DNA from 3 places in the Colwellia asteriadis genome. Region 1 is predicted to be linked to each of the others. Evidence: predicted binding sites of a transcription regulator. Region 1 holds the regulator's gene; each other region holds the start of a gene.

Region 1 (5,231 bases):
GGCAGATCGTATGGAGCATTATTCAAAGCAAGAATTAACACGCTTTGAGTTACCCAATTATACGTTATACCCTAAAAGTAGTAAGGCACCTTGGAAAGCGAGTGCAAAAGAAGCAATATTATATAAAAATAACCGAGTCGTGTTGAACCACCGTGTTCGCTTAAAATCAACCGAACAAGATAGTTTAATAGAAGAAGTTCATTGTAAGTATTTAGAGCTAGACTTAAATACAAATATTATTAGTTCAGATCAAACCGTTGTAATAATCGGTAAAGATTTTACCATGTATGGTTCTGGACTGATTATCGATTTAAACACTAAACAGATGACGCTAACTGAACATGTACGTACCCTTTATAAGAAAAATCATGAATAAAAAATTTAATACGCCACTTAGCTTATTACTTGGTAGCGCTTTGTTTTTCACAGCGTCACTTAACGTAGTTTATGCTGCCAAAAAAGACTTAAATCAAGAGATCACCGTTGACTCTAAAAAAACAGCTGCCGATTTAAAAAATAAAATAGCGAGTTACTTAGGTAGTGTAAGTATCAGACAAGGCTCTATTTTGATTTCTGCAGACTTAGTACAAGTTTTTAGTAACAAAGATGAAAACAGCGATGAAAAGTCTGATGTCTATTTAGCTAAAGGCTCTCCCGCTTTATTTCAGCAAGAGCTTGAAGATGGCAGCTTAATTAGCTTACAAGCCGATGAAATAAAATATCAACCAAGCTTAAATATAATTACTGTGGCAGGAAATGCCGTAGTAAAACAAGCAGGTAGCGAAGTTAGCGGCAGCAAAATTATTTATAATACATTAAGTGAGAAACTTGAAGCCGAAAGTAATAATAACGAAACAGTCACCACCATATTACAGCCAACCTTACTGAAAAAACAAAAAGCACTAAAAGATAAAGCTAAAAGCGACCTTGATAAAGAGCCAAAGACAGTCAGTGAGACTACTGAGCAAGCACCTGAAGAAGCGACTAAAGAAGAAGGTGACTCAAGTGTCGAAGGTTAATACATTAGTTGCTAGTGGACTTGCTAAGTCATACAAAGACCGACAAGTTGTTAAAGATGTTAGCTTAGCCGTCAGTACAGGGCAAATTGTTGGCTTACTTGGACCTAACGGAGCAGGAAAAACCACTTCTTTTTACATGATAGTAGGGCTTGTACCTAACGATGATGGGCAAATAATACTTAACGACCAAGACGTTACATTATCGCCTATGCATGAAAGAGCAAGACAAGGTATCGGTTACTTACCACAAGAGGCATCAATTTTTCGCAAGCTTTCAGTAACTGATAACATCATGGCTATTTTACAAATACGCAAAGAGTTAAACGAACAACAGCGCCTAGAAAAACTAGAGCACTTATTAGAAGAGTTCAATATTTGTCATATTCGCGATAACTTGGGCATGAGTTTATCTGGTGGTGAGCGTCGACGCGTAGAAATAGCACGAGCATTAGCCGCCGATCCACAATTTATTTTACTTGATGAGCCTTTTGCCGGTGTAGATCCGATTTCAGTTGGCGACATTAAAAAAATCATCATACACTTAAAGCAACGAGGAATTGGTGTATTAATAACTGATCATAACGTACGTGAAACGTTAGATGTGTGTGAACATGCTTATATTGTTAGTCATGGTGAAATTATCGCTCAAGGTGATGCGGATCAAATTCTTGCCAATCAAAAAGTAAGAGATGTATACCTTGGCGAACAATTCACGCTATAGTTATAGCATCAATCCGAATCGTAGAAAAACGTGTTCAATGGGTTATTGGTCACATCATAACCATTAAAAATAATAACAGGAAACCACATAACATCGATGCGCCCTACATTACAGCTCCGTATTGGACAACAGTTAACCATGACGCCACAATTGCAGCAAGCTATCAAGCTCCTGCAATTATCAACGTTAGAGTTACAACAAGAAATTCAAGAAGTGCTAGAGAGCAACCCATTATTAGAAATTGACGAAAGCAGCCAAAGCGATAGCAACGACGAAAAAAATAGTTTAGAAGATGCATTCTCTGCAAACTCTAATGATGCACAAAGTGATAATAACAGCAGTGATGGTAGTGAAGACCAACAGGCTAATATTGACGAAATAAGTACTAGTGAAGCGCTAGAGAAAAGTGATATTCCTGAAGAATTGAATATTGATACTACTTGGGAAGAAAGTTACAGCGCAGGCGTTTCTAATACAGGAGCTGTGAGCAGCGCAAGTGAAGATTACACTTACCAAGGAGAAACGACCGACTCAATTCAAGGTCATTTGTTATGGCAAATGGAATTAACCCCTTTTTCAGATACCGACCGCACTATTGCAACCGCCATTATTGAAGCGGTAGATGACGCTGGCTACTTAACGGTTTCCTCAGAAGATATTCTAGAAAGTGTTGGTATTGAAGACGTCGAATTAGATGAAGTTGAAGCAGTATTAAAACGCATCAATATGTTTGATCCTGTCGGCGTAGCAGCACGCTCAATACCTGAGTGTTTACTCATTCAATTAAACCAGTTTGATAAAAACACTCCTTATTTAGCTGAAAGTAAGAAAATTATTAGCGAGCATATTGATTTACTTGGCAATAGAGATTACCGCCAATTAATGCGCAAAACGAAATTAAAAGAAGATCAATTACGTGAAGTAATGCGCTTAATTCAGAGCTTAAACCCTCGACCAGGTGATGCGGTTATTACTGGCGATGATCAGTATGTTATTCCTGATGTTTCCGTTGAGAAAAAAAATGGTCGTTGGGTGGTTGAACTAAATTCAGATACCGCACCTAAGCTCAGCATAAATCAGCAATATGCTGCAATGAGCAAGAGTATGAAGTCCTCTACTGATGGGCAATTCATTCGTGCCAATTTACAAGATGCAAAATGGTTTATAAAAAGTTTAGAATCGCGCAATGATACTTTATTAAAAGTTTCGAACTGTATTGTACAACGCCAGCAAGGCTTTTTAGAGCATGGTCCAGAAGCTATGCGTCCAATGGTTCTGAACGATATTGCCGAAGCCGTTGAAATGCATGAGTCAACCATTTCACGTGTTACCACGCAAAAATACATGCACACCCCTCGTGGTATTTTTGAGCTTAAATACTTCTTTTCAAGCCATGTCAGTACTGAGAATGGTGGAGAGTGTTCTTCTACAGCAATAAGATCGCTAATCAAGAAACTTATTTTGGCAGAAACACCTGCTAAACCGTTGAGTGATAGTAAAATGGCTGACTTATTAGCCGAACAAGGTATTAACGTTGCAAGACGCACAATAGCTAAATATAGAGAGTCATTATCTATTCCTCCTTCAAATCAACGAAAAAGCTTACTTTAAGTAACTCATCAAAAGGATAACGCTTATGCAAATCAATCTTACCGGTCACCATGTCGACATTACTGATGCGCTTCGTGAGTATGTAAATACTAAGTTTACTAAGCTAGAGCGACATTTTGATCAAATAAATAACTCTCATGTTATCTTAACCGTTGAAAAGCTTGAACAAAAAGCAGAGGCAAACCTTCATATAAAAGGCGGTGAAGTATTCGCTTCGGCTATTAATACTGACATGTATGCCGCGATTGATACTTTAGTTGATAAGCTAGATAGGCAAATTCTTAAACACAAAGGTAAAGCAGCGCAACATTAATTCGACAAAAGTCGCGTAGCATAAAGCCTTAAATCACCTTAATATAAGAGCCCAATCTATGGGCTCTTCCACTTACTTTTAGCAATTTATGAAATTATCAGAGATTTTAACCCTCGACTGTACCTTATGTGCAATAAAAACCACCAGTAAAAAGCGAATTTTAGAAGAGATTTGCCAATTAGCCGCTAATAAGGTTACCGAGCTCGATCAAGACGAACTACTCGATAGTTTGCTTGATAGAGAAAAAATGGGTAGCACAGGTATCGGAAATGGCATAGCGATACCTCATGGTCGTTTGCCAAATAGCAGTAAAGCGGTGGCGGTACTAGTTACAACCGAAAACGCCATTGACTTTGATGCTATTGACAACCGCAGTGTCGATGTTTTTATCAGTCTATTTGTTCCTGAAGATAGCTGCCAAGAGCACCTTAATACGCTACAAAGTATTGCTAAATTATTTAGTGATAAAAAGGTCATAAAGAATGTCCGTAAGTGCACTAGCAACCAAGAACTGTTCGATGTTATTCAACAAGCAAGTTAAACGCTAATGAGTTGTGGGGAAAGCGTAAAATGAAATTAATTATCGTCAGTGGCCGCTCAGGATCAGGTAAATCGGTTGCGCTAAGAGTGCTTGAAGATTTAGGTTATTATTGCGTTGATAACATACCGGTAAACTTATTACCGGCCTTAACTCATACCGTAATTAACGATTATGAAACTGTTGCGGTTAGTTTAGATGTACGTAATTTACCGAAAGATCCACAAGATATTCCAGAAATAATCGCGTACTTACCCAAAGCGGTTGACGTAACCACTTTATTTCTTGATGCTGATGATAACGATTTAATTCGCCGCTTCAGTGAAACCCGTCGTCTTCACCCACTGATTAAAGAAAACTTAGCACTAGATCAAGCAATTACCTTAGAGAAAAAATTACTCGAACCAATTTCAGTGAGTGCTGATTTATACATTAATACCAGTCAATTATCTCCACACCAACTAGCTGACTTAGTAAGGGAGCGCATTTTAGGTAAGAAAACCGGTACTATGGTACTTGTTTTTCAATCCTTTGGCTTTAAACATGGCATCCCCGTTGATGCTGATTATGTATTTGATGCACGATTTTTGCCGAACCCTTTTTGGGAAAAAAATTTAAAAGAGCACACAGGTCAAAACCAAGAGGTGAAAGACTTTCTAGCAAGTCAGCCCATAGTCACTAAGTTTGTTTGGCAAATAAATAGCTTTATGATGACCTGGTTACCACACTTAGAGCGCAATAATCGTAGCTATGTCACCATAGCAATAGGTTGTACCGGTGGTAAACATCGTTCAGTGTATATTGCAGAATTATTAGCAAAAAACTTCCGCAAAGAGCGTGATGATGTACAAACTCATCACCGAGATATCGACGTAAAATCAACCTAAATAGGCCAGCTTTAGCTATGGTTAGCAAGAAATAGCGACATTAATCATTGAGTAATAAGGAAGATTTATGACCACTCACCAACAAACCGTCACTATTTGTAATAAACTAGGTTTACATGCAAGAGCCGCAACCAAACTCGCC
Region 2 (5,231 bases), on a different contig from region 1:
ACGAAAGGTATCAGTCGAAATAAGTGCAACATTATCACTCCCATGAACTTGCGCAAAACCAGCAGCGAGTTTGGCAATAGTTGTTGTTTTCCCAACCCCTGTCGGGCCAACTAAAGCAACAACGCCACCACGATGAATGATATCGTTTTGCGTGGTATTTATTTGCTTAGCGATAAGTTGTGTTGCTTGTTGCCAAGCTTCTGGCTCAGAAGTTTGTGGTGGCACATAACCCGCTATCTGATCTGCTATTTGCTCATTAATTCCTAGTGCTAATAAACGACTTACCAATACCGCACGCTGAGGATCCTTTTGTGCCATATCTTGCCACATCAACCCAGAAACCTGGTGCTCTAATAGCGCTCGAATAGACATCATTTCTTGTTGCATTTTAGCAAAGTCTTGCGAAGAAACCGCCGCACTTTGGCTTTCTGTTGGTACTGTTTGTTGCGCATTAAACGGAGTTACATTCGCGGTAATATCATCGGCATCTTCATTTAAAACAGTTGATTGACTTAAGCGGTCAGTAAAGCTTTTAAATTGTTGCTCTATGCTTTCATCCTCTTCAGTTAAGTCATTAACTGTCGGCTGACTATGTGATGGCATTGGTGTCGTTGTTTGCTGAACTTGACGATTAAGTAAAGCGGATAAGCTGTCAGCATGGTTTTCTTCATTGGCCGTTGAGTTTACTTTTTCATTAACAGTTACATTTTCTGACGCGACACTATTTTGACGTGTTGAAGCACTTTGGCTATGTGAGGCATGATTCCCAATATTAACTACATCGTCTGTTACTGCTCTATTGCTACTGCGCTCATCAAATGAGTTAATACTATTTGCCGATAATGACTGTTCTTGTGGTTGTGTTTTTGTAGTTATTGGCTGGTTGTAATCAACCGCAGCCATTAGCTCAACACCTTCAGGAATTTTTTTAGTTGACATAATGACGGCATCAACACCGAGTTCATCTTTTATTTGTGCTAAGGCACTGCGCATATCTTTGGCAACAAAACGTTTAATTTTCATATAAAACCTCAGTGTAACTAGTCATTACTATGTTATTTGTTATCAAGCAAATTTTTGCTTGGGTCTAAATTACTGACCTATAACACTCACTATTTTTATTTGTTTATCATCAGGGATTTCTTGATAAGAAATAACCCGCAACCCTGGAATCGTATATTTTACAAATTTAGATAACACTGAACGTAAAATACCCGATGTTAATAGAATAGGAACTTCTCCAGACATCTCTTGTTGATGAGCACCATCAGTTAATGATTTTTGTAAACGCTCTGCAAGCCCTGGTTCAATACCTGCGCCGTCATCTCCGGCCATTTGCATAGACTGGTGCAACATTTGTTCCAACTCAGGTGCCAAAGTTATGACAGGGACTTCTTGCTCACCGCCGACAAGGTCTTGAATAATAAATTTACGTAAGCTAATACGTACAGCAGCAGTCAACACTTCTGCATCTTGACTCTTAGGGCCGTACTCTACTAAGGTTTGTACTATTGAGCGCATATCACGAACAGCAACACCTTCATTCATTAAACTTTGCAGCACTTTCACTACAGTGCCTAAAGTCAGCGTATCAGGAATAAAACCTTCAACTAATTTAGGATGATTTTTCGCCAGTAAATCTAATAAGTTTTGAACTTCTTCATGACCAAGCAACTGTGATGCGTTATTAGTTAATATTTGGCTTAAATGCGTTGCTAATACCGTTGCCGAATCAACGACGGTATAACCCAAAGTTTGCGCCTGTTCACGTTGATTTTGGTTAATCCAAACGGCATCAAGACCAAAAGCTGGGTCTTTAGTTGGAATGCCTTCTAACTGGCCAAAAACTTGGCCTGGGTTTATGGCTAATTCTTGGTCGTGTCTAATTTGTGCAGAGCCGACATTAACGCCCATTAATGAAATTTGATAACTGTTGGGTTCTAAATCTAAATTGTCTCGAATATGAACTGCTGGCACTAAAAAGCCAAACTCTTGAGAAAGCTTTTTACGAACACCTTTAATTCGACTAAGCAACTCTCCGCCTTGCGCTTTATCAACCAAAGGTATTAAGCGATAACCTATTTCTAAGCCAATAATATCTACATGGTTAACATCGTCCCAATCAAGCTCTTTAACTTCATCTTCTTTTTGCTTGATTTGGGCTTTCTCTTCATGTTCATTTTTTTCAAGTTCAGCGGCTTTATTAATTTTATTACGGTTACCTAAAAAGGCAGTACCCGCAATCATTGCAGCAAAAAGTAAAAACACAAAGTGAGGCATGCCTGGAATAACACCCATAACAAACATGACACCTGCAGCAATATACAGTGACTTCCCTTGACCAAGCTGAGCGCTAACTTGCTCCCCCATGTCTTGTGAAGTGTTCTGACGAGTTACAACTATCGCAGTACCAATTGAAAGCAATAACCCAGGTATTTGAGCAACTAGGCCGTCACCTATGGTAAGTAACGTGTATATCTCTACTGCTTCATCAAAGGTTAAGTCATGTTGAACCATACCAATAACTAAGCCGCCAACAATATTAATAAATAATATTAAAATACCAGCAATGGCATCACCTTTAACAAATTTACTGGCACCATCCATGGAGCCATAAAAGTCAGCTTCACTCGTGACTTCTGTTCTGCGCTCTTTAGCTTGCTCTTGAGTGATAAAACCGGCATTTAAATCGGCATCTATCGCCATTTGTTTACCCGGCATAGCATCTAAGGTAAAGCGCGCTGTTACTTCGGCGATACGACCAGCACCTTTAGTTACAACAACAAAGTTAATAATAATAAGAATAAGAAATACAACAATACCTACCGCATAGTTACCGCCAATAACTACCGAGCCAAAGGCTTCAATAACTTTACCTGCAGCCTCAGGACCTTCATGACCTTCTAACAGTACTACTCGAGTACTTGCAACATTCAAAGCTAATCGTAAAATAGTGGCCACCAGTAATACCGCAGGAAAAGAGCCAAAATCTAACGGCTTTAGGGTATAAACTGTAATTAAAAGCACGACAAGTGATAAAGCGATATTAAAAGAGAATAGAATATCAAGCAGCCACGATGGCATAGGTAAAATAACCATACCGAGTGCGGCCATCACTAATATAGGTGTGCCTAAACCAGTCAGGTGATGAAAGTTCTTTTTATCAAAGCGGTTTAAATAAGCGGGTAGTTGCATTAATACTTCATGTTATTTTTTTGACACGTAATAATAAGAAAAGCAAATCTCGTACCATAAAATTACGTTTAACTTTTATCAATAAAACAAGTCACTTATATCAATATTTAAAATCATCTGGAATGGGTAATGTTTTCGGAATAGCGGTTGGCCTTTTTGCCTTGCCTTTCTTATGCTCATTAAGTTGAAAAATAAACGCTAATACTTGCGCAACCGCGGCAAATAATTCTTCAGGAATATCATCACCCGCTTCAGTGGTATAATAAAGCGATCGTGCTAAAGCCGGTGACTGAATTATTTCAATATTATGTTCTTTGGCTATAGTACGAATATGAATCGCCATTTGGTCAACCCCTTTAGCAATGACAACAGGCGCACCACCAACAGCAGCATCGTATTTTAAGGCTACTGAGTAATGCGTAGGGTTGGTAATAACGACATCAGAGTTAGGCACTTCGGCCATCATTCGTCGTTGTGATATTTCATACTGCGCTCTTTTTATACGCCCTTTAGTTTCTGGGCTACCTTCACTATTTTTATGTTCATCTTTAATATCTTGTTTGGTCATTCTTAATTGCTTGGCATGATTCCACACTTGATAAGGTGCATCTATCACGACAATAATACCAATAGAAAGCGCTAACACTAAAAACATCCACAATAGCATTGTCGTTGCATGAGCGAAATTATTCGGTATAGATTCTCGACTCAAACCTAAAATTTCTTCAAATAACCCACTGAGTAATAAGTACGAAACAATAAATATCACTAAAAATTTTAAAATAGATTTAATGAGTTCAACAAATGCTTGTACACCAAACATACGTTTAAAGCCGGCAAGTGGAGAAAGTTTACTTGCCTTCGGTGCGGTAGCCGCCCACGAAAAACTCATACCACCAAGCAAAATATTACCTACAAACGCTGCCAGCGCAACAATAGCGAAAATCCACAACATAGGCGCAATAATTAAGGTAACGCCCTCATCAATAATTTTAAATAAGGCATTAACATCCATTGCTTCTTCGCGGCTAAAGCTAAATAATCGTTTCATCATTTGAGCGATAGATGCTGCTAAAGAGCCCCCCATAAGTAACATTGCACAGGCGCAACCAACAAGTACAAAAAAAGTACCTAAGTCTTTAGAACGAGCTATTTGCCCTTTCTTACGTGCATCAGTAAGTTTTTTTGCTGTGGGTTCTTCGGTTTTTTCACCGCTATCTGACTCTGCCATTTATGCTGCCTGACAATCAATTAAATAACAGCTAAAATCTAAAGCTCGCTGCCACTGTAATTCAAAATGAGTAAAGAAATTACCAAAAGTTAACCACATAATAAGTAAACCAGCCATCATAGTGATAGGAAAACCAATAGCAAAAATATTCAGCTGTGGCGCTGCTCTGGTCATAATACCAAATGCAAAGTTAACCAATAACATCGCGGTAATTGGCGCTAAGGCAAGAGAAAGCGCAGTGGCAAACATCCAGCCTCCCCACTCAACCACTTCTTTGTATTTAATACTTGATAAATGCTCTGTAGGTATTGGTAATGTATCAAAACTAGCAACAATAAATTGTAAATAAGCTAAATGTCCGTCCATCGCCCAAAAAAGTAATGAAGATAAAATAAGAAAAAACTGACCAATGGCTGGAACGTTCATACCACTTGCAGGATCAATTAATGATGCAAAACCAAGACCTGATTGCATAGCGATAATTTGACCAGCTAAGGTAAAGGTATTTACGACCATTACCGTTACAAAGCCTAACATGACCCCAATGATCATTTGTTGCCCTAATAAGATAGCCGTTGCTAAAGAGAATAAATTATCCACATTAGCAGGAGGAATAGCGGGCATAATAGCAACGGTGATTGTAATACAAAGAAATAATTTAATTCGACCAGGGATAGTTTTAGCCCCTAAACCTATCATGGTCATCACCAAAGCTGAAATACGACTAAATGGGAGAATAAAATCAGCAATATACTGATTAATAACCAGCTCAGTAAACTCCATTAAATAATCACACTTGGTATGC
Region 3 (5,231 bases), on a different contig from region 1:
ACTAGTATCAAACATTAAAACAGCTCCCGTAACACCGGCCCCTGTAGGTTGAGTTAGCACAGGGGCTGCTGGGTTTTGGGCTGCAACAGGGATATCAACCATTTGTTCGTCAACAGCAGTAAACATGTTCCACTCATTTGCGGCTGACTTGACAAAATAGTAAGTCATAATATGGCTATCGCCTAATGAATCAAAAATAGTGACTGATGTTGAATTATTAAAGGTTAGCGGATCGGTAGGATCAAATACCGGATTGGCTGGCGGTACATCGCCTGCCGGTAAGTTCATACGAATATCAACTTCACTTGACGCTGTTGGCGCCCCTGATGAGGTAGGTATACGAATAGGCGTTGCGGTACTTAAACTAACTGACTCAGAACTGCCGTCTGTACCCACAGGAAAACCTAATAAGTGCCCACCACCTGAGTTTACAACAAAGTTATCCGAATTTAGTTTAAATTGACCTGCGCGCGTATAAGAGGTTTCTAAAGAGCCTAACTCAGGGACTGTGGCAAAGAACCCGTTACCTGTAATAGCCAAGTCGAGCGCATTGGTGGTGAACTGAATACTACCTTGAGAAAACTGTTGCGCAACATCAGATGTCAAAACACCATCGCCCACTTTAGTTTTGCCAGCGGCTAGTAATGATGATGCATAAACATCAACAAATTCAGCACGGGACTCTTTAAAACCAACCGTATTTACGTTGGCAATATTATTTGATGTAACATCAAGATCTTTCTGTGCAGCGTTTAACCCGCTTAGTGCGATATTAAATGACATAATTTAACCCTCTTTAAAATTTCTTTTCTCTCATGCAAAACCAAGTGCAGTGCTTATGCTTCTGATACTTCAACAACATCTACTAATGCCATTTGTGTACCACCATTAAGGTTAAGCATAATGTTACCACCAGCCCCAGAAAGCGTAACACTATCAACTTTCCGGTAGGTCATCGTTTGTAACTCTGAGGCCTTGCCTTCTACTAAGCCAACGACTCTAAAACGATAAGCGCCAGTAGCTGCATCTTCACCACTCGATGTTTGACCATTCCATGTAAAGCCAAACTCACCTTTCTTAACATCGCCTACAGGTACCGTTTGAACAACCTCACCTTTAGTATTTTCAACATAAATGGTAACTTTACTTGCGGCACTATCAGTTACAAGCTTACCTTTGACTTCTTCGCCTGCTCCCATACCAAAAATATTATCGTCAACTAAAACACTACGACCAACCAATGACGAGGCTTGTAGCGCTTGACTAGAATTCATAGATGTCGCAAACGCTTCAAACTTATTATTAAGATTACTAATGCCATCAGTGGTTGAGAATGATGTCATCTGTGAGATCATTTCATTATTATCAACAGGCTTAGTTGGGTCTTGGTTAGCCAGCTCTTGCGTCAATAAAGCAAAGAAATCAGCTTGTGTTAACATGCCTTGCTTGCCATCAGACTCTTTAATATCTTGTTTAGCTAAGCTATCTCTTATTTTTTCTTGCTTTTCATCTAAGGTTAAAGCTGTATATGGGTTAGTACCACTTATTGATTGCATTTCCTTTCCACCTTTTTAATTACTTGCCAAGCTGCAGCCTTGGATTCAATATCTTTCTAAGCAACTGCAGTGACTGAATATAAACGTGACGCAGTATTCACTATGTAATTTAAGTCATTCACTGGCCAAAGCTTTATTACCTTTGACCAAGCGTTAAGGTTTTATTCAACATATTCTTTGCTGACTCAGCCAATTGGACATTGGTTTGATACGAGCGTGATGCTGAAATCATATTAGTCATTTCTTCAATCACATTAACATTAGGCTTATAAATATAACCGTCTTTATCGGCCATAGGGTGAGCTGGTGCATACTCAACATTTAAGGGTTTATCACTCTCGACAATGCCTAACACATCAACACCAACACCACTGCCGTCAGCCGAACTTTGCCCAGCGGCAGCTTTTTGCATTGCGGCGGCAAAAACAGGGTGCCTTGCACGGTAAGTTTCACCTGCACTACTACTAACACTGTCGGCATTTGCTATATTACTCGCCGTAGTATTAAGACGAACAGACTGCGCACTCATGCCGCTGCCTGTGATATCAAATACGTTAAAAAGACTCATAATTACTGCCCTCCGCTAATTACTTTTTTCAATGATTTAACTTTACCATTAAGAAACTGCACGCTCGCTTGATACTCTATTGAGTTTTTAAGATACAAGTTTCGTTCCACTTGTACATCAACCGTATTCCCATCACCAGTATCTGGCTGATTCGGTACTCTATATTGAGCACTACTGTTAAGCTCACTACGAACGTCAAAATGCTTTTCATTAGTACGAGACATACTCATTTTTTGCTTTTGTGAGGCTTGAGCAAGAGCTTGTTGAAAATCAAGACCTTTAGCTTTATAACCAGGCGTGTCTGCATTGGCAATATTACTTGCAATAACTTCAGCTCGCTGAGAACGAATAAACATCCCTTGAGAGTGAAGTTCAAAACCCTTATCAAAACCTATAGCCATAACAGCCTCACCTTCTATTTTACATTACTCATAAAACATTCAATTATTATGCCACAAGTGAATAAAATAAGGTTATGCTCTCAATCGTAGTTATAAAATGATGGGTGGTTAACAATACAGGTTATCGTTATAAGTGCTCAATTGAGTCACTTAATTAACCTGAGATCGGCTTAGAAAATGTTTCTCTAGCAGCTACTTTTCCTAACTTCTTCGTTAAACTTACTTGCAATAGGCTAGCTATTGACGCGAAATTTGCCTTGCTTATCATATGAAAAGAAGAAAAACTACCAAGCTAGCGATTCATAAAAGTAATTTTTGCTGATATTTCAATTTGTTAAATATCTCTTAAACCGAGTTCAGGTTAATTAGTAGTGCTTGATTTATTATTCAGGGTTAAAAACTAAATTGTAACCAGGGGGGAGAAGGTAGCGAGAACTAAACAAGTATATAAAAAACAATATGTATAGGTCAGTGATGCAGCAATAAAGCTTAACTCAGAAGAGCGCGATTCAAGTAGCTAAATAAAAATAGATGTTTGATAAATAGGGTACAATTTGTACCCTATTCACATTACTGTTGCTTTTGATAAACAATACCAGGATTGCAACGTAACATAGAAAAGTTCTGATTAAGTCCTGATAAAGACTCTGAGGCACCTAAAAACAAATAACCGTCATTATTCAATACGCCATGTATTTGACTAATGATCTGCGCTTTAATTTCAGGTGAGAAGTAAATGAGCACATTGCGACAAAAAACAATATCAAACCTTCCCATCAAACTATAGCTATTAAGTAAGTTTAAGGGTCTAAAACTCACCATTTTTTTGACATGATCTTTCACTTTCAGCATGCCATTATCACCCGCTTCAAAAAATTGCTTTTTACGCTCTGCTGACAACCCCCTTGCTAAGGCTAAGTTGTCGTAATGGCCATATTTACAATGTTCAAGCATAGTACTAGAGATATCCGTACCAATAACTTGTACACCACGAGGAAACGCGCCAGGATTTTTTTGTTGATATTCGAGTACAGACATCGCAATAGAATATGGCTCTTGTCCTGATGAACTTGCCGCAGACCATATTTTAACAGGTGTTCTTCGGTCTGCAAATTCGGGCAATAGCTTATCTTTTAATAATTTAAACGGGTAGTCATCTCGAAACCATAAGGTTTCGTTAGTTGTCATCGCATCAATAACTGCGGCACGAAGTTGCCGTTCTGTTGGCGCTAACGTTCGCGTTACTAATTCACTTAAAGAACTAAGACCAAATTTTGCCATAAGAGGAGCTAAACGGCTTTTCACTAAGTACTGCTTACTTTCACCTAGTACAATTCCACACTGTTGCTCTAAAAAAGCTCTAAATTGATTATAACTTCTTTCATCAAGTTGTTTTTCTGGCACTATTAATTCCTACTTATCGCTATATTTTATAGCTCAATTTAAGCGTAACAAATGACGCGATACTTTACCTATTTATAACTAACGAACCTGAGCTCGGCTTAACAAATGTTTATCTAGCTGCTACTTTTCCTAACTTCTTCGTTAAATTTACTTGCAATAGCTCCCTATTGACGCGAAATTTACCTTGCTTATCATATGAAAAGAAGAAAAACTATCAAGCTAGAGATTCAGAAAAATAATTTTTTATATTTCAATTCGTTAAATATCTCTTAAACCGAGTTCAGGTTAACTATCAAGTTTCAACCATTTTTTAACGGCGGTAGCAAGTTCATCTGGATGAAATTTAGGAATAAAGTCTTCAGCTCCTACTTTCTCAACCATGGCATTGTTAAAAACACCACTTAATGAAGTATGTAAAATAATGGGCATTTTAGCCATACGTTCATTTCCTTTCACTTCAGCCGTTAAGGTATAGCCATCCATTTCAGGCATTTCTATATCAGAGATCATTAAAGCGACTTTTTCAGTAATACTATTTTCACAGGTTGCTTCTATTGCTTTAAGTTGATCTAACGCATCCCGACCATTTTTAGCCAAAATCATATTAATACCCAAAGGCTCTAAAGCTCGCTTAACTTGATTTCGAGCAACAGTGGAATCATCAGCAATCATCACTAATTTTTCACCAATGCTCTCCCCGACACTTGTATCAATGATATCCTCACTGACATCGGTAGAAACAGGACTAATCTCGTTGAGTATTTTCTCTACATCTAAAATTGACACCATTTCATTGTCAATTTCAGTCACCGCAGTTAAGTAACTTGATTTACCAGCCCCTTCAGGCGGCGGCATCACATCAGCCCAACTTAAAGTAACAATTCGTTCAACCCCCGCTACAAGGAAACCTTGTACACTACGATTATATTCAGCAATAATAATAAAACTTTCGTCTGTTTGCTCAATAGCAGGGCCACCGGTAGATTTACTTAAATCAATAACCGAAATAGTTTGACCACGTATATGAGCAACACCTTTAATAAAAGAGTCTTGCTGAGGTAGCATTGTTAATCTAGGACATGGCATGACTTCACGTACTTTAAAAACATTGATACCAAAACGCTGTCTACCTATTAGTTTAAAAAGTAAAAGTTCGAGTCTATTCTCACCAACAAGCTGTGTTCGTTGGTTAACTGAATCTAGTATACCTGCCATAAAAACCTCATTTAAATCTGCACTGTATTTTTAGTATTGCTTAGAAAGCATGAACAACTTAATTAATGTATATCATCAGTATTACTG

The links. The regulator sigma-54, encoded in region 1, starts transcription at its own class of promoters, with help from an activator protein. The targets are predictions, from matches to a motif close to GTTGGCACGNNNNTNGNNT.
Region 2: a site for sigma-54 is predicted at 3,236-3,254, ahead of flhA (flagellar biosynthesis protein FlhA). Genes of this name have one in related genera too.
Region 3: a site for sigma-54 is predicted at 2,563-2,581, ahead of flgB (flagellar basal body rod protein FlgB). Genes of this name have one in related genera too.

What each region holds. Positions count from the first base shown of each region.
Region 1 is NZ_BAAAFA010000001.1:567,052-572,282, forward strand. It holds gene lptC (LPS export ABC transporter periplasmic protein LptC) at 1-376, shown strand, start outside; gene lptA (lipopolysaccharide transport periplasmic protein LptA) at 369-1,019, shown strand; gene lptB (LPS export ABC transporter ATP-binding protein) at 1,006-1,740, shown strand; gene ABD005_RS02385 (RNA polymerase factor sigma-54) at 1,837-3,351, shown strand; gene hpf (ribosome hibernation promoting factor) at 3,377-3,664, shown strand; gene ptsN (PTS IIA-like nitrogen regulatory protein PtsN) at 3,753-4,205, shown strand; gene rapZ (RNase adapter RapZ) at 4,235-5,089, shown strand; gene ABD005_RS02405 (HPr family phosphocarrier protein) at 5,157-5,231, shown strand, end outside.
Region 2 is NZ_BAAAFA010000004.1:162,657-167,887, reverse strand. It holds gene flhF (flagellar biosynthesis GTPase FlhF) at 1-1,023, opposite strand, end outside; gene flhA (flagellar biosynthesis protein FlhA) at 1,093-3,195, opposite strand; gene flhB (flagellar biosynthesis protein FlhB) at 3,296-4,426, opposite strand; gene fliR (flagellar biosynthetic protein FliR) at 4,427-5,209, opposite strand; gene fliQ (flagellar biosynthesis protein FliQ) at 5,209-5,231, opposite strand, start outside.
Region 3 is NZ_BAAAFA010000004.1:107,736-112,966, reverse strand. It holds gene flgE (flagellar hook protein FlgE) at 1-783, opposite strand, end outside; gene ABD005_RS06970 (flagellar hook assembly protein FlgD) at 837-1,556, opposite strand; gene flgC (flagellar basal body rod protein FlgC) at 1,693-2,124, opposite strand; gene flgB (flagellar basal body rod protein FlgB) at 2,127-2,525, opposite strand; gene ABD005_RS06955 (CheR family methyltransferase) at 3,096-3,929, opposite strand; gene ABD005_RS06950 (chemotaxis protein) at 4,215-5,144, opposite strand.